DNA from 3 places in the Rhodococcus sp. IEGM 1408 genome. Region 2 is predicted to be linked to each of the others. Evidence: riboswitches for the same ligand, from Rfam matches in the RefSeq annotation. Region 2 holds a riboswitch; each other region holds the start of a gene.
The links. Region 2 has a riboswitch for cobalamin ahead of R4P08_RS17995 (VWA domain-containing protein). Riboswitches for the same ligand answer to the same signal wherever they lie in the genome.

Region 1 (5,341 bases), on a different contig from region 2:
TGGGAGCGCCGGCGCGCGCGGCCACCGCCTGCACGGCCGAGACGCCGGGGGCCACCCGGATATCGACGCCTGCGTACGCGGGGTCCTCGGCGGCCTCGAACACGGCGGCGGCCATGCCGAACACTCCGGCGTCGCCGCCGGAGACCACCGCCACCCGCTCGCCGGCCACCACCAGGTCCAGCGCGAGCCGGGCGCGGTCCACCTCCACGGTGTTGCCCGAAGAGTGCCGGGTGAGGCCGGCCCGCTGGGGGACCCGGTTGACGTAGGGCGCGTAGCCCACCACGTGGTCGACCTCGGCCAGCACCTGGCTCACCTCCGGGGTGAGCCACCCGTCCGGGCCGGGTCCGAGCCCGACCACGTGCAGGACGCCGCCCGGCAGGGCCTCCATGACGGAAGCCGGATCGGACGACACTTCCGGCGCCCCGGCGCTGACCAGGGGCGCTGACCGGCGCCCCGTTGGATCGCTGTGCCGTGAGTCGCCGGGAACCACGATGAGGGAGAAGTACGGCACGGTCGCCGGGTCGACCTCCGCGACGGCGTGGAACTGCTCGGTGGTCATCGATGCCCGCTCGACGTACACCGCGCCTTCGAGCCGTCCGGCGGCCTCGAGCGCGCGCCGGACGGCGGGAAAGTTCCGTCCGAGCTTCATGATGATCGCGCCGTCGGTGTCTGCAAGTCGCCGCGCGAGCTCGGGCTCGGGCAGCGTGCCCGGCAGGACGGTGAGGACGTCGGTCTGCCTGACCAGGGGAGTGGCGGCCGCGGCGGTGGCAGCGGCGAAAGCGGGGATGCCCGGCACGATCTCGGTGTCGAACCGAGGGGCGAGCTTGTCGTGCATGTACATGAAGGAGCCGTAGAACAGCGGGTCTCCCTCCGAGAGCAGGACCACGTCCCGGCCTGCGGCCAGGTGCTCGGCCAGCCGCTGCGCGCTGCGCTCGTAGAAGTCCGCGATCGCGCCCGCGTACCCGCCCGGGTGGTCGGTGACGCCCGTGGTCACGGGGTATTCCAGTCGCTCCTCGATCGCGCCGACAGGGATGAGGTCGGCGGCGATGCGGCGCGCGTTGGACTCTTTGCCGCGGCCGGCGTGGAAGGCAACGACGTCGGCGGCGCCGATCAACCGGGCGGCCTTGAGGGTGAGGAGCTCGGGGTCGCCGGGGCCCACGCCGACGCCGTAGAGCCGGCCGGGAGCAACACCGGCCGCGGGCGATCCGGCGCTCACTCCGCCTCCTGCGCCAGGGCGTTGACGGCCGAGGCGGTCATCGCGGACCCGCCGCGCCGGCCGTGGACCGTGACGAAGGGGATGTCGATGCCGTGATCGTCGGCAAACGCCGCGAGCGCGGCCTTGGACTCGGCGGCTCCGATGAACCCCACCGGGCAGCCGACGATCGCGGCGGGCCGGGGAGCGCCGTCGAGCAGCATCTCCAGCAGGTGGAACAGGGCGGTGGGGGCGTTGCCGATCGCCACCACAGCGCCGTCCAGGCGGTCTCCCCACAGCGTCAGCGCGGCGGCGGAGCGGGTGGTGCACATCCGCGCGGCCAGCTCGCGGACGTCGGGTTCCGAGAGCGTGCACACCACGTCGTTGCTGCGCGGGAGCCGGGCGCGGGTGATCCCGGAAGCGACCATGTGGGCGTCGCACAGGATCGGCACGCCGGCGTCGAGCGCCGAGCGCGCGGCGGACACGAGCCGGGGGTGGACCTGTAGGTCGCGGGTCAGGTCGGTCTGGCCGGTGCCGTGGACCATCCGGACGGAGAGCCTCTCGGCGTCGGCCGGCACGCGGGACAGGTCGGTCTCGCGGCGGATGGTGGCGAAGGAGTCGACGTAGATGGCGGGCCCGTCGTCGACGTAGTCGTAGCGACGCGGCGGCCTGAGGGCAGCACTCATGGGGTCCTCCTCGGGGTTCTCGCCCCGGTGTGAGAAGTCGCAGCGACGCGGTTAGAGCGCGCTGATCCCCGGTGAGTATCTGGCTCGGCACGTCGGATCGACGGGCCTCACAGTGGCGGAACCGCCCCGGATTTTCACCGGGTTCCTCGCCGTGGGACAGCCCGCAGCCTACGCGTGGACGGCCAGCACCCCGCGCCACGGGGTCACGATCAACTCGGCCACGTCGCCGCCGGTGAGCCGGTCGATTAGGGCGCGGTCCACTACGCCGCTATGGGCCTCGACGTGGTCGATCAGCCCCGCCGAGCTCGCGACCGGACCGTACGGCAGCACCGGGGCCGGGCTCGCGAGCCGGTGGTCCGCCGGGCGGGCCGCGATGAGGGGGACTGGCAGTTCCCGCACGTGCCACGGCGCGTCCGGGCCGGTGCCGCGGGCCCGGACGAACTCGCGGGCCAGCTCGACCAGCCGGTCGGCGGCCTCGGCCAGCGGCACGACGTCCGACCACTGCGCGCCCACCCGCAGCTGTGCGGTGCCGGCGTCCAGGGCGACCAGACCGAGGTCGCAGGACCGCTCGAGAAGGTCGCCGCGGCCGTCGTCCAGGACGAACAGGAACCGGCCCGGCAACCCGCCGAGCGCGGGATCGGCCAGCAGCCCGGCGTCGAGCCGGTCGGTCACCGGGCGCAGGTCGGCCCGGCCGCCGACCAGGCCCGTGAGCGGCGAGACGAGGATGTTGCGCACCAGCTCGTGACCGGGCTCGGGGAGCAGGCCCGTCTCCGCGATCGCCGCCACCACCTCGCCGGGCAGCTGTCCGTCCGGGCCGATCGGCAGGGCCCGCAGCTGCAGGTTCGCGCGTGTCGTGACGTGCACGTTGTCGTCGTCGCCGAATCGCACGGCGACCCCGTGCAGCGCGGCCAGGGCCGCGGGCGACACGCGGCCACCCGGGACGCGCAGCCGGACCAGGGCGCCGTCGGCGGCCGGCCACGGGCGCAACACCCCCGGGCACAGGTCGCCACGGGTGCGGCGGGTGGGTTCGGTGATGCTCACGGGGGTCAGTGTTCCACCCGGGCCGCGGGAGGGCGGGCACCGCTCAACCGGGTGGGGGCGGATAGGCTCGGCGCTGCCGTGGTGTTCGGGAAGCCGGAGGAAAAGCCGGCGCGGCCCTCGCCACTGTAGTCGCGGAGTCATGCGACCCTCGTCCGTCCCGCACGGGGCGGAGGCCACTGGATCCTCCAGGATCCGGGAAGGTCGGTCGCACGGCGTTGATGCGGAAGCCAGGAGACCGGCCACGGCGACATGTTCCACGAGGGTTTGGAGAAGAACATGCGCCCCAACCGGCGTTTGGCGTCCCCTGATGACGTCTCGGCACCACTGATCACACTGTTATCCACCTCCGACACGGATCTGCTCTCCGCCCGGGCCTCCGGCGCCGGGTGGGCGCTCGGCAACCCGTCCCGGCTCGACGTGGAGGCGGACCTGCCCGGGCTGCTCGACGGCGCCGACCTGGTGGTGGTCCGGATCCTGGGCTCCCGGCGATCCTGGGAGGCCGGGTTCGCCGCGGTCTCGGCCTCGGGCCTGCCGGTGGTCGTGCTGGGCGGGGAGCAGAGCCCCGACGCCGACCTGATGGAGCTGTCGACGGTCCCGATCGGCATCGCGGCCGAGGCCCACCGCTACCTCGCCGAGGGCGGGGAGCGGAACCTCGCCCAGCTGCACGCCTTCCTGTCCGACACCGTGCTGCTCACCGGCGCCGGCTTCGAGCCGCCGGAGAGCGTGCCGGTGTGGGGGATGCCGCCGCGCCCGGGCGCCGCAGGCCACGGCACGGGGAACGGAGCGGGGAACGACCGGGACGACGACAACGACAACGACGACGACAACGTCGGCGACCTCGCCACCGACCTGCCCCGCGTCGGCGTGCTCTACTACCGCGCCCACGAGGTGAGCGGGAACTCCGGGTTCGCGCACGCGCTGGCCGACGCGATCGACGCCACCGGCGAGGCCGTGGGCGTACCGGTCTTCGCCGGGTCCTTGCGCTCGGCTCCCGACGAGCTGTTCGACGCGCTCGGCACGCTCGATGCGCTGGTCGTGACCGTCCTGGCAGCCGGCGGCACCACGCCCGGAGCGGTGAGCGCGGGCGGCGAGGACGAGACCTGGGACGTCGAACGCATCGCCGCGCTGGACATCCCCGTCCTCCAGGGCCTGTGCCTGACGTGGAGCCGCGAGGACTGGGCGGCCTCCGACGACGGCGTCAACCCCCTGGACTCGGCCAACCAGATCGCCATCCCGGAGTTCGACGGCCGGATCATCACCGCACCGTTCTCGTTCAAGGAGATCGACGCCGACGGCCTGCCCCGCTACGTGGCCGACCCCGAGCGGTGCGCGCGCGTCGCAGGGATCGCCGTCGCCCACGCGCGGCTTCGCCACGTGGCGCCCGCCGACCGACGGGTCGCCCTGGTGCTTTCGGCTTATCCGACCAAGCACTCCCGCATCGGCAACGCCGTCGGGCTGGACACCCCGGTCTCGACCATCCGCCTGCTGCGCCGGATGCGCGACGAGGGCTACGACCTCGGCCCGGACGATGGCCCCATCGCGCAGTATCTTGATCGATCGAGTCTGGACACCGCCGGGGACTACGCCGACGACACCGGGTTCGCCGACGACACCGCCGCCGGCGACGCCCTCATCCACGCGCTCATCGCCGCGGGCGGTCAGGATCAGGAGTGGCTCACGGGCGCCCAGCTCACCGACAGTCACGTGCGGATCTCCACCGAGGACTACCTGCGTTGGACCGCGGACCTGCCCGAGACGCTGCGCGCGGAGATGGTCGAGGCGTGGGGGCCGGCGCCGGGCGAGCTGTTCGTCAACGACGCCGGCGAGATGGTCCTGGCCACCCTCCAGGCCGGCAATGTCGTCCTGTTGATCCAGCCACCCCGCGGCTTCGGCGAGAACCCGGTCGCGATCTACCACGACCCCGAGCTCGCGCCGTCCCACCACTACCTGGCCGCCTACCGCTGGCTGGCGCGCGGCTTCGGGGCGCACGCGCTGGTCCACCTGGGCAAGCACGGCTCGCTGGAGTGGCTGCCGGGCAAGAACGCCGCGCTCTCGGCCGGGTGCGCCACGGACGCCGCGATCGCCGACATGCCCCTGATCTACCCGTTCCTCGTCAACGACCCCGGCGAGGGCGCCCAGGCCAAGCGCCGCGCGCACGCGACGATCGTCGACCACCTGGTCCCGCCGATGGCCCGCGCGGAGTCCTACGGCGACATCGCCCGCCTGGAGCAGCTGCTGGACGAGTACGGGAACATCGCCTCGATGGACCCGGCCAAGCTCCCGGCCATCCGCGCGCAGATCTGGACCCTCATGCAGGCCGCGCACATGCACGAGGACCTGGGCCTCGAGCAACGGCCCGGGGACGAGGAGTTCGACGACTTCCTGCTCCACGTCGACGGCTGGCTCTGCGAGATCAAGGACG
Region 2 (5,341 bases):
TGACGCCCTCGATCACCGCGACGTCGGCGGGCCGCCCGGTGCCGATCCCGGCCCCGCCCGCGCCCCCACCTGCGGCGGCACCGTGCAGCAGCAGCGGCACGATCCGTTCCTCGCCCACCAGGTGCGGGTCGAGGTTGCGGCCCGGCCGCCCGGTGGCGAGGGCGTGGTAGCCGGGGTCGATGTAGTCGGGGCCCACCTTGTGTCCCGAGACCTCCAGCCCGGTGCGGCGCAGCGCGGCCATGAGGCCGGTCGCGACGGTGGTCTTGCCGTGCCCCGACGCCGGTGCGGCCACCACGATGCGCGCCTGCGCGGTGCGCGCGGCTGCCGAGGCGGGCGGGTCGGGCGGGTCGGTCACCATTCGATGCCCCGCTGACCCTTCTGCCCGGCGTCCATCGGGTGCTTGACCTTGGTCATCTCGGTGACCAGGTCGGCGACCTCCAGCAGCCTGGTGTCGGCGTCGCGGCCGGTGATCACCACGTGCTGCCGTCCGGGGCGACTCGCGAGGGTGGCGACCACGTCGTCGACGTCCACCCAGCCCCACTTCATCGGGTAGGTGAACTCGTCGAGCAGGTAGAGGTCGTGCCGCTCGTCGGCCAGGCGCCGCTTGATCTCGGCCCAGCCCTCGGCGGCGTCGGCGGCGTGGTCGTCCTCGGTGCCGTCCTTGCGCGACCACGACCAGCCCGAGCCCATCTTGTGCCACTCGACCGGCCCGCCCTCGCCGGTCTCGGCGTGCAGGCGGGCGAGCCGTTCCATGACGGTCTGCTCGCCGATGCGCCACTTGGCGGACTTGACGAACTGGAACACCCCGATGTCCCAGCCCTGGTTCCAGGCGCGCATCGCCAGCCCGAACGCGGCCGTGGACTTTCCCTTGCCGGGCCCGGTGTGGACCATGACCAGCGGCCGGTTGCGGCGCTGGCGGGTGCTGAGCCCGTCGTCGGGCACGATCTCCGGCTGTCCCTGGGGCATCAGGCCACCTCGTTCCGGGGGCTGACGGCCCGGGGGCGCGCGGTGCGCGCGCGGGCTGTGTGAACGTCTACCGTGTCGGTGAGTCCCTCGGCGGTGACCTCGCCCAGCGGCACGTGCTCGGCGCCCAGGTGTCCGGCGAGCTCGGCGGCCAGGCCCATGCGGAAGCGACCGGTCTCGCAGTCCACCACCACCGACGCCACCCCGAGGGAGGCCAGCCCGGCCGCCGCGGCGCGGGACCGGGCGAGGGCGTGCGGGCCGTGGGTGGCGCGGCCGTCGGTGACGACGACGAGGAGGGCCCGCCGCCGCGGATCGCGGACGCCCTCGATCCGCAGGACCTCGGCGGCGGTGAGCAGTCCCTCCGCCAGTGGGGTCCGTCCGCCCGCCGGGAGTGCCGAAAGGCGGGTGGCCGCGATGTCGACCGAGGAGGTGGGCGGCAGGGCCACGTGCGCGCCGGACCCGCGGAAGGTCACCATTCCAACCTTGTCGCGGCGGCGGTAGGCGTCCAGCAGGAGGGAGAGGATCGCGGTCTTGACCTGCTCCATCCGGGTGCGGGCGGCCATGGATCCCGAGGCGTCCACGCAGAACAGCACGAGGTTGGACTCCCGGCCCTCGCGCACGGCCGAGCGCAGGTCCTCGGCGGCCAGCCGGAGCCGACCACCGCCGCGACCGGCCTCGCGACCCCGGGCGGCCTGCTGCGGCGCGGCCGACCGGATCGTCGCGGGCAGGTGCAGGTCGGACCCGGTGAACGCGCCCGCGCCGATGCGCCGGCCGGTGGTGGTCACCGCCCGGGAGCGCCGGCCGGCCGCGCCGTGACCGGTGCCGGTGACGGCGAGCAGGCGGGTCCGGTACGGCTCCGAGGCCGCGGTGACCGTGCCGGGCTCGGGCCGGGTGGGCCCGGGGGCGTCGGGCTGGGAGGCGTCGCCGGCCTGATCTGCGCCGTCGGCAACCTCGTCACCGGCCTCAATGCCTGTCTCGTCCGCAGAGTCGCGGTCGTACTCGGCCTGGCGGCCAGCGTCATCGCTCGCCTGATCGGCCGAGGCCTGCGCCGGGGTCGACTCTGCGCCGGGGGCGTCTGCCGGGGCGGACTCGGCATCCGTAGTGTCTGCCAGCGCGGACGCGTCTGCGGACTCAGACTGATCGGCGTCCTCGGCCGGCGCGGTCTCGTCCCGGGGGTCGGGGTCGGGATGGGGCTCGTCGTCGTCGCCCAGGAGCCGTTCCAACAGGTCCTCGTCGAGCCCCGGCGCATCGAACGGGGCGCGTCGCCGGCGGTGCGGCAGCGCCATGCGCGCGGCGACGCGGATGTCCTCGCGGGTGATCCGGGTCCGGCCCTGCCAGGCGGCGTGGGCGGCGGCGGTGCGGGCGGTGACGATGTCGGCGCGCATGCCGTCCACGTCGAAGCCCGCGCACACCCGGGCGATGGTGGTCAGCGCCCAGGGGGTCAGGCTCACCCGGCCGAGCACGCGACGCGCGGCGGCGATCCGTTCGCGCAGCGCGCGCTCGTCGGCGGCGTGGTCGGCGGCGAACCCCGCGGGGTCGGCTTCGAAGGCGATCCGGCGGCGCACCACCTCGGCCCGCAGGACGGGGTCGCGTGGCGCGGCCACCTCCACGGTCAGGCCGAAGCGGTCAAGGAGCTGTGGCCGGAGCTCACCCTCCTCGGGGTTCATGGTGCCGATCAGCACGAAGCGCGCGGCGTGCTCCACCGAGATGCCGTCGCGCTCCACGGTCACCCGCCCCATCGCGGCGGCGTCGAGCAGCAGGTCCACCACATGGTCGTGGAGCAGGTTGACCTCGTCCACGTAGAGCAGTCCGCGGTGCGCGCGGGCGAGCAGTCCCGGCTGGAACACCGTCACGCCGGCGGCGAGCGCACTCTCCAGGTGTAGTGATCCGGTGATGCGGTCCTCGGACACCCCGATCGGCAACTCGACCAGGCGGACCGGCCGCCGCTCGGTGGGTGCGTCGTGGGGGATCAGTCCGTCCGGCGTCTCAGAACCGCCGTCGTCGGGTGCGGAGGAGAAGCGGTCGCCGGTGACGACCTCGATCTCCGGCAGGATCCCGGCGAGGGCGCGGACCATCGTGGACTTGGCCGTGCCCTTCTCGCCGCGGATCAGTACGCCGCCGACCGACGGGGACACCGCGGTCAGGGTCAGGGCCAGCGCCATGTCGTCGGAACCGACGACAGCGCTGAAGGGGTAATGCTGTGGCATGGGGGCTCCCGCTCTCGTCTGCCAGGTGCGGTCAGCGCGAGGCCGGTCTCCGGACTTCCCGGCTCATCTCGGGCGATCGCGCTGGGCGCGGACGCCTGAGAGGCCGGGTTACCGTAGCGGGCCCTGTGCCGGATTCTCACCGGCTTCCCAGATTCTCCCCTCCGCCCCGCCTCGGGCGGGTCGTGGGGCACCTCGTGCTGTTGGGGTGAAGTTGTTGTGCACGGCCGAGGCTAGCCCAACGGGCTGACCCGGGGCGCCGCAGGTGTCGCGGTAGGGTTCCGCGTCATGAACGCACGGGTGGTGGTCGTCGGCATCGGCGGCGACGGGTGGGCGGGGCTCGACGAGGCCCGCCGTCGTGCCGTTCTGGGCGCCGAGGTGTTGCTCGGCGGGGAGCGTCATCTGGCGATGGTTCCGGGCGATGTGACGGCCGAACGCGTGCCGTGGCCGCGGCCGCTGCGGGACGGATTGCCGGCCGTGCTCGAGCAGTGGGCCGGGCGATCGATCGTGGCCCTGGCCTCGGGCGATCCGCTGGTCGCCGGGGTCGGCACCACCCTGATCGGTGTGCTCGGCGCGGACGCGGTGGAGGTGCTCCCGGCGGTGTCCTCGGTCGCCCTGGCCCGCGCCCGGATGCGGTGGCCGGCCGAGTCCGTGGCGGTGCTGCGCGACCACCGCACGCTCCTTCGCGAACTCGCGCCGGGGCGGCGTCTGTTGGTGCTGAGCGCCGACCGACACACGCCTTCGGAGGCCGCCGCGACGCTTGTCGGCGCCGGATTCGGGGGGAGCGCGCTCACTGTCCTCTCCGATCTGGGGAGCCCGTCGGAGGCGCGCGAGACCTGCGCGGCGCACGACTGGGCGCCCGGTCGTCAGGCCCCCGCCCTGCACGTTCTGGCCGTCGACTGCCTGGCAGATGCCACCGCCCGGCCGCTCGGGCTGGCGCCCGGTTTGCCCGACGATGCCTTTGAGAACGACGGCCAGCTCACCCGCCGTGACCTACGTGCCTCGGCCCTGTCCCGCCTCGCGCCGTCGGCCGGTGAGCTGCTGTGGGATGTGGGCGCCGGCGCCGGGTCGGTGGGCATCGAGTGGATGCGCGCGCACCCGTCGTGTCGGGCTGTCGCTGTGGAGGCCGATCCCGGGCGGGCCGCGCGGATCGAGCGCAATGCGGCCGCGCTCGGCGTGCCCGCGCTGGAGGTCGTCCACGGCCGGGCGCCCCAGGCTCTGGACGGTCTGCCGCGGCCGGACGCGGTGTTCATCGGTGGGGGCGGCACCGCTCCTGGCCTGCTGAGACAGTGCTGGGAAGCACTTCGTCCCGGCGGACGGCTGGTCGCGCATGCGGTGACCCTGGAGACCGAGCGCCTGGTGGTCGACGCCCGCGCCGAATTCGGCGGGGAGCTGACCAGGATCCAGGTCGAGCACGCCGACTCGATCGGCCGGTTCACCGGCTGGGCGCCAGCGCGGGCCGTGGTGCAGTGGGCGGCCGTGAAGCCCTTCGTCGCTGCGGCTGATACTTCGGAAACAGGGGAGAGCTCGTGACCGTTCACTTCGTGGGAGCCGGCCCCGGCGCCGCTGACCTGCTGACGCTGCGCGCGGCTGCGGCGCTTGCCGCCGCCGACGTGTGCCTGTACGCGGGGACGTATCTCGACGACGGGGTGCTCGACCACTGCCGACCCGAGGCCCGGTTGGTGGACACCCAGCATCTGGATCTGGACGGGATCATCGCCGAGATCGTCGCCGCCCGCTCCGAGGGGCTCGAGGTGGTCCGGCTGTGTTCGGGTGACCCGTCGCTGTACTCGGCGCTCGCCGAGCAGACTCGCCGCCTCGACGCGGCCGGCGTGCCGTGGGATGTGGTCCCGGGCGTTCCCGCCTATGCGGCTGCTGCCGCCGAGCTGGGCGTCGAACTAACGGTTCCCGAGGTAGTGCAGTCGGTGGTGCTCACAAGAGTCCAGGACCGATCCACCGTGATGCCGTCGACGGAGTCCCTGGAGAACTTCGCCGCCACCGGCGCCACACTGGTCCTGCACCTGGCGATCACCCGCACCCGAGAACTCGCCGGGCGACTGATCCCCACGCATGGCGCCGACTGCCCGGTGGCCGTTGTCGCCAATGCCAGCCGCCCGCATCGCGTGGAACTGCGCGGCACTCTCGCCGACATCGCCGACGTGGTGGAGGCCGCC
Region 3 (5,341 bases), on a different contig from region 2:
CGACCCGGCCGAATCCCGCGACGGGATGGAAGCGCCGCGGGTCGCCGACGAGGCGGTCGAGGAGGAACCCCGCAGCGATGCCCGTCGCGCGGGCGGCGAGCGCGTTCCCGTCACCGCGGCGGCGCGCGCACGACGCGCGGTGCGGGCGGGGGTCAGCGGGCGAGATAGCGGACATGCGCCCCCCGCTCGTCGTGGGTCACCTCGGCCTCCACTCCGTACACCTCCCGGATCAATTCGGCGGTGAGCACCTCGTGGGGCGCGCCGCCGGTCACGAGCCGCCCACCGGACAGCACGATGAGATGGTCGCAGAACGTGGCCGCCAGGGTGAGATCGTGCAGGGCCGCGATCACCGTGGTGTCGGTGGCGCGGACCAGGGTCAGCAGGTCGAGTTGGTGGCGGATGTCGAGGTGGTTGGTCGGCTCGTCGAGCACCAGCACGCCGGGCTCCTGGGCCAGGGCCCGCGCGATTTGTACCCGCTGCCGTTCCCCGCCGGACAGGGTCGGGTACCGCTGGTCCAGGCGATCGGCGAGTCCGGTCGTGGCCGCCGCGCGTCGCACCACCACGTCGTCCCCGGGAGCCGGGCCCGACCAGGCCGCGCGATGGGGGATGCGCCCGAGCTCGATGACCTCCCGGACCGTGGGGTTCTGGTCGGTGGTCGACTCCTGCGCCACCAGCGCCAGGCGCCGGGACAGGCGTTTGCGGGGGATCGACCGGATGTCCGTGCCGTCGAGGTGTACCGATCCGGTGTCGGGCCGGAGCAGGCCCGCCATGACCCGCAGGAGCGTCGATTTGCCGGATCCGTTCGGCCCCAGCACCCCGACCATCGTGCCGGGGGCCGGGGCCACGCTGACGTCGTCGAGGATGGTCCGGCCGTGTACGGACCACGAGACGCCGCGAGCCTCGAGGGTCGCCGGGGCGGCGGTCATCGGCCGCGTCCCCGTCGCAGGAGGAGCCCGACGAAGGCCGGGACGCCGATGAGCGCGGTCGCCACCCCGATCGGCAACTCCTGGGGCGCGATCACGGTGCGGGAGGCGGCATCGATCCACACGACAAAGACGGCGCCCATCAGCGCCGCGGTCGGGACGAGGACCCGGTGCCGGCCGCCGACCAGGGCCCGGGCGGCGTGCGGGAGCACCAGCCCCACGAACCCGATCGCCCCGCAGGTGCTCACGATGACGGCCGTGACGAGCGCGGTCACCACCATGAGCACCAGCCGGGTGCGGGCCACGTTGACGCCGAGAGTGGCCGCGGCGTCCTGGCCGAAGGTGAACGCGTCGAGGCTGGAGGTGTGCAGCAGGCACGCCACGAGCCCGAGCAGGACCACGACCCCGCACACCACCACGTCCGACCACCGGACGGAGGCCAGCGAGCCCAGCAGCCAGAACAGCACCCCGCGGGTCTGCTCGGCGTCGGCGGCGATGTAGACGACGAACGAGGTCACCGCGGAGAACAGCTGGGTCGCAGCGACCCCCGCCAGCACCACCCGGTCGGTGGTCCCGCCGGAGGCGAAGGCCAGGACCAGCACGAACCCGAACGCGGTCAGCGCTCCGACGAACGCCCCCGTGGTGAGCCCGAACGCGCCCGCGCCGACGCCGAGCACCACCACGAGCACCGCCCCGGTCGACGCCCCTGAGGAGATGCCGAGGATGTACGGGTCGGCCAGGGGGTTGCGCAGCAGCGACTGCAGGATCACGCCGCACAGCGCGAGCCCGGCCCCGGCCAGGGCGGCCATCAGGGTGCGTGGCAGTCGCAGGTTCCAGATGATCCCCTCCTGGATACGCGTGAGCCCGGAGTCGGAACCCGTGAGTCGGGCCAGGGCGGACTGGAGGACGTCGGCGCTGGTGAGTCCGGACGGACCGATGGTGATGACGAGCGCCGTCGACACGGTCAGCAGCCCCAGGCCGCCGAGCCACAGGGTGACCAGCGCGGTCGGTCGGCGCAGGGGCGGTTGCCGGTGCGGTGACGCCGGGGCCCCCGTGGCGGTGGGCCTCTCGGGTGCGAGGGTCATCGGGTCAGTTGGCCGGGTCCGGGGCGCTGGCCGGGCCCGGTTCGCTGAGGCCCGGCTCGGTGCGGCCCGGAGTGAGGAGTCCCAGCGCGGTGAGACCCGCCGCGACGGTCTCCACCCCGTAGACCGTGCGGAGCGAGGGGTTCATCTCGGCGCCGGTGACGTCGATGTACCGCCTCTCCCGGACCGCCGTCATCTCCCGGGTGACGGGGTTGGACTCAAGGTAGGCGATCTTGGCGCCGGCGGTCTCGGCGGTCTGGCTCTTCCGGGTCAGGTCTCCCACGACGATCACGTCGGGGTCGCGCTCGGCCACGACCTCCCAGCTGATCTGCGGCCACTCCTGGGTGGTGTCGTCGAAGACGTTCTCCAGGCCCAGGGTGGTCGAGATGAGGCCGGGGGCGCCGCAACAACCGGCCAGGTACGGGGACTCGGAATTGGCGAACCAGTACATCGCGGAGAGCCCGCTGGCATCGACGCTCGCCCCGGCCGCCTCGAGCCGCCGCTGCAGGTCCGCCACCAGCTCGTCCCCGGCCTGTTCCACGTCGAAGATCCGCGCGAGCTCGGCGATCTCGCGGTACAGCAGGGACGCGGTGTAGGGGGTCTCGCGGACCCCGTCCCCGGAATCGGCGACCTTGCCCACGCAGTCGGCCGGGGACAGGTAGGTGCCCACGCCGAGCTCGTGGAACTGCGCGCGTCCCGCGACCCCGCCCTCGCCGAGGGTGCTGCCGAAGGAGGCCGTGACGAAGTCCGGCTCCACGTCGAGGACGGCCTCCCACGACGGCGCGTTGTCGGCCAGGCGGGGGATCGACCTGTTCACCTCGGCGAACTCGGGCAGGACCGGGTCGGTCCAGGCCGCGGTGCCGACCATCCGGTCGCCGAGGCCGAGGGCGAACAGGATCTCGGTGGAGCCCTGGTTGAGCGAGACGACCCGCTCGGGCGGGGCCTCGACCGACACCTGCTCCCCGCAGTTCTCGATCGGGTCGGCGCCCGGGCCGGCGGTCGCGGACGGGTCGTGGGCTGTACAGGAGGTCAGGGCGAGAAGGGTGACGCCGGCGAGGGCGAGCAGGGCGGAAGAACGCATGAGTGTGCTCCGAGGTCGCGGGCCTGGAACGCGAAGCCCGGTGATGACCCGGCGGTTGTCACCGCGAGGGCCAGCCGGTATTCGGACTCGGGATCACCTGGACGGAGCGCCTTCCCAGACCATGCGGCCCAGTGGCATCGTGCCCCGCCATCACCCTCACCGCTGCGCGTCAGTTCCGGATTCGCACCGGATTCCCGCGACCCTTCGGTCTCGCTGGCGATCACAAGGTAACACGGGGGGCGGGGTCAGTACGCCAGCCCCATCCGCAGCGCGCCCACGGCCTCCGACAGCGCGGCCCTGGCGGCCGGGGCGGCGCCGACGGCGTTGACAAAGGGGTGGACCAACGTCTCGTGGCGGCGCAGCGAGACCTTGACCCCGGCGTCGGCCAGCTTCCGGGCGTAGGCCTCACCCTCGTCGCGGAGCGGGTCGAAGCCGCCGGTGGCGACGTGCGCAGGTGGCAGGCCGGAGAAGTCCTCGGCCAGCAGCGGGGAGGCGCGCGGGTCGAGCCGGTCGTCGTCGGAACGCAGGTAGGTGTTCTCGTAGAAGTCCATGTTCTTGGCGGTCAGGAAGAAGCCCTCGCCGAACAGTTCGAACGAGCGCGTCCGGGCGGACATGTTGGTGGCGGGGACGAACAGCAGTTGGAAGGCGGGCGTCTTCTCGCCGGCGTCGCGGGTCTGCTGGCACACGACCGCGGCGAGGTTGCCCCCGGCGCTGTCCCCTCCCACCGCGATCCGCTCCGGATCGACGCCGAGCGTCGCGGCGTTGTCGCGGACGTATCGGAAGGAGGCCACGGCGTCGTCGACGGCGGTGGGGAAGAGGAACTCGGGGGCCATCCGGTAGTCCACGCTCAGGACCTTGAGGCCGCCCGTGCGGGCGATGTAGCGGCAGGTCGCGTCGTGGGAGTCGATGCTGCCGAGGACCCACCCGCCACCGTGGAAGAAGATCAACATCGGTAGAGGTTCATCGCCGTGGACGGGCGAGTACAGGCGGGCGGGCAGGTCGGCGCGGGCGGGATCGTCACCCGCGAGGGGGAGGACCAGGTCCTTGACGACGGCGAGGTCGATCCCGTCGCCCGAGACGGTGAACGCCGACCGCTCGACCGTCCGACGGGCCTGGGCGAGTGGCATGTCCTCGTACTCGCCCTCCGAGAGCCGGGACATCACCCGGAGCCCGGCCTGGAAGTGCGGATCCAACGCCTGGCCGTCGATCCGCCGCGGGGCGCCGGCAGCCAACTGGATCAACCGGCCGGGCAGTGCGCCGGAGGCGGTCATCGCGGCTTTGGTGAGGCGGTCGGCGATCGAGGGCGTGAAATCCCGGTGTCCGGACATTGGAGAGCGCATCGCCACATTGTGCCGGGAATCAAGAGGATGATCGACTGAACGGACTAAGGAGCAGGTCATGCGTTCAGATTCTGGCGAAGTGGTCCGGGTCGAAGACCTGGTCAAGACGTTCGGAGCCACCCGCGCGCTCGACGGACTCGAGCTGGAGGTGCGCCGGGGCGAGGTACACGGCTTCCTCGGGCCCAACGGTTCGGGCAAATCCACCACCATCAGGATCCTGCTGGGGCTCATGCGAGCGGATTCGGGCCGGGTCACGCTGTTCGGCGGTGATCCGTGGCGGGACGCGGTCGACCTCCACGCCCGGTTGGCGTATGTGCCGGGGGAGGTCACGCTGTGGCCCCGTCTGAGCGGGGGCCAGTGCATCGACATCCTGGGGCGCGCACTGGGCGGGCTCGACCCGGCCCGTCGCGACCAGCTGATGGAGCGCTTCCGCCTGGACCCCACCAAACGCACCCGCGACTACTCCAAGGGGAACCGTCAGAAGGTCTCGCTCATCGCCGCGCTGGCCTCCGGCGCCGAATTGCTGGTCCTGGACGAGCCCACCTCCGGCCTGGACCCGCTCATGGAGCAGGTGTTCCAGGACTGTGTCCGCGAGGCCGTCGACGGCGGTTCCACCGTGCTCCTCTCCAGCCACATCATGGGGGAGGTCGAGGCGCTGGCCGACCGTGTGAGCATCATCCGTGACGGCCGCACCATCAGCTCGGGCACCCTGGCCGACCTGCGTCGCCACACCACCACCGACGTCCACGCCGTCACCGACACCGATCCCCGCGCCCTCGTCTCGGTCGCCGGGATCGACGGCCTGCGGATGGAGCACACCGACGGCGGGCGGTTCGCGGTCCGCTGCCACGTGCCGGCCGAGCGGCTCGCCGAGGTGACGGGGATCCTGCACGCGGCGGGGATCCACACCCTCAC

Region 1: it holds a riboswitch for cobalamin, as region 2 does, so the genes downstream of both, R4P08_RS11905 (precorrin-8X methylmutase) here and R4P08_RS17995 (VWA domain-containing protein) in region 2, are expected to answer to the same signal.
Region 3: it holds a riboswitch for cobalamin, as region 2 does, so the genes downstream of both, R4P08_RS11860 (ABC transporter substrate-binding protein) here and R4P08_RS17995 (VWA domain-containing protein) in region 2, are expected to answer to the same signal.

What each region holds. Positions count from the first base shown of each region.
Region 1 is NZ_JAWLRW010000006.1:270,992-276,332, reverse strand. It holds gene R4P08_RS11910 (precorrin-2 C(20)-methyltransferase) at 1-1,216, opposite strand, end outside; gene R4P08_RS11905 (precorrin-8X methylmutase) at 1,213-1,878, opposite strand; cobalamin riboswitch at 1,931-2,058, opposite strand; gene R4P08_RS11900 (nitrite reductase) at 2,047-2,919, opposite strand; cobalamin riboswitch at 2,982-3,178, shown strand; gene cobN (cobaltochelatase subunit CobN) at 3,196-5,341, shown strand, end outside.
Region 2 is NZ_JAWLRW010000021.1:9,811-15,151, forward strand. It holds gene R4P08_RS17985 (cobyrinate a,c-diamide synthase) at 1-358, opposite strand, end outside; gene cobO (cob(I)yrinic acid a,c-diamide adenosyltransferase) at 352-966, opposite strand; gene R4P08_RS17995 (VWA domain-containing protein) at 966-3,170, opposite strand; cobalamin riboswitch at 3,193-3,380, opposite strand; gene cbiT (precorrin-6Y C5,15-methyltransferase (decarboxylating) subunit CbiT) at 3,456-4,700, shown strand; gene R4P08_RS18005 (cobalt-precorrin-4/precorrin-4 C(11)-methyltransferase) at 4,697-5,341, shown strand, end outside.
Region 3 is NZ_JAWLRW010000006.1:260,257-265,597, reverse strand. It holds gene R4P08_RS11875 (cobalamin biosynthesis protein) at 1-175, opposite strand, end outside; gene R4P08_RS11870 (ABC transporter ATP-binding protein) at 153-926, opposite strand; gene R4P08_RS11865 (FecCD family ABC transporter permease) at 923-2,008, opposite strand; gene R4P08_RS11860 (ABC transporter substrate-binding protein) at 2,013-3,086, opposite strand; cobalamin riboswitch at 3,141-3,319, opposite strand; gene R4P08_RS11855 (alpha/beta hydrolase) at 3,332-4,426, opposite strand; gene R4P08_RS11850 (ABC transporter ATP-binding protein) at 4,485-5,341, shown strand, end outside.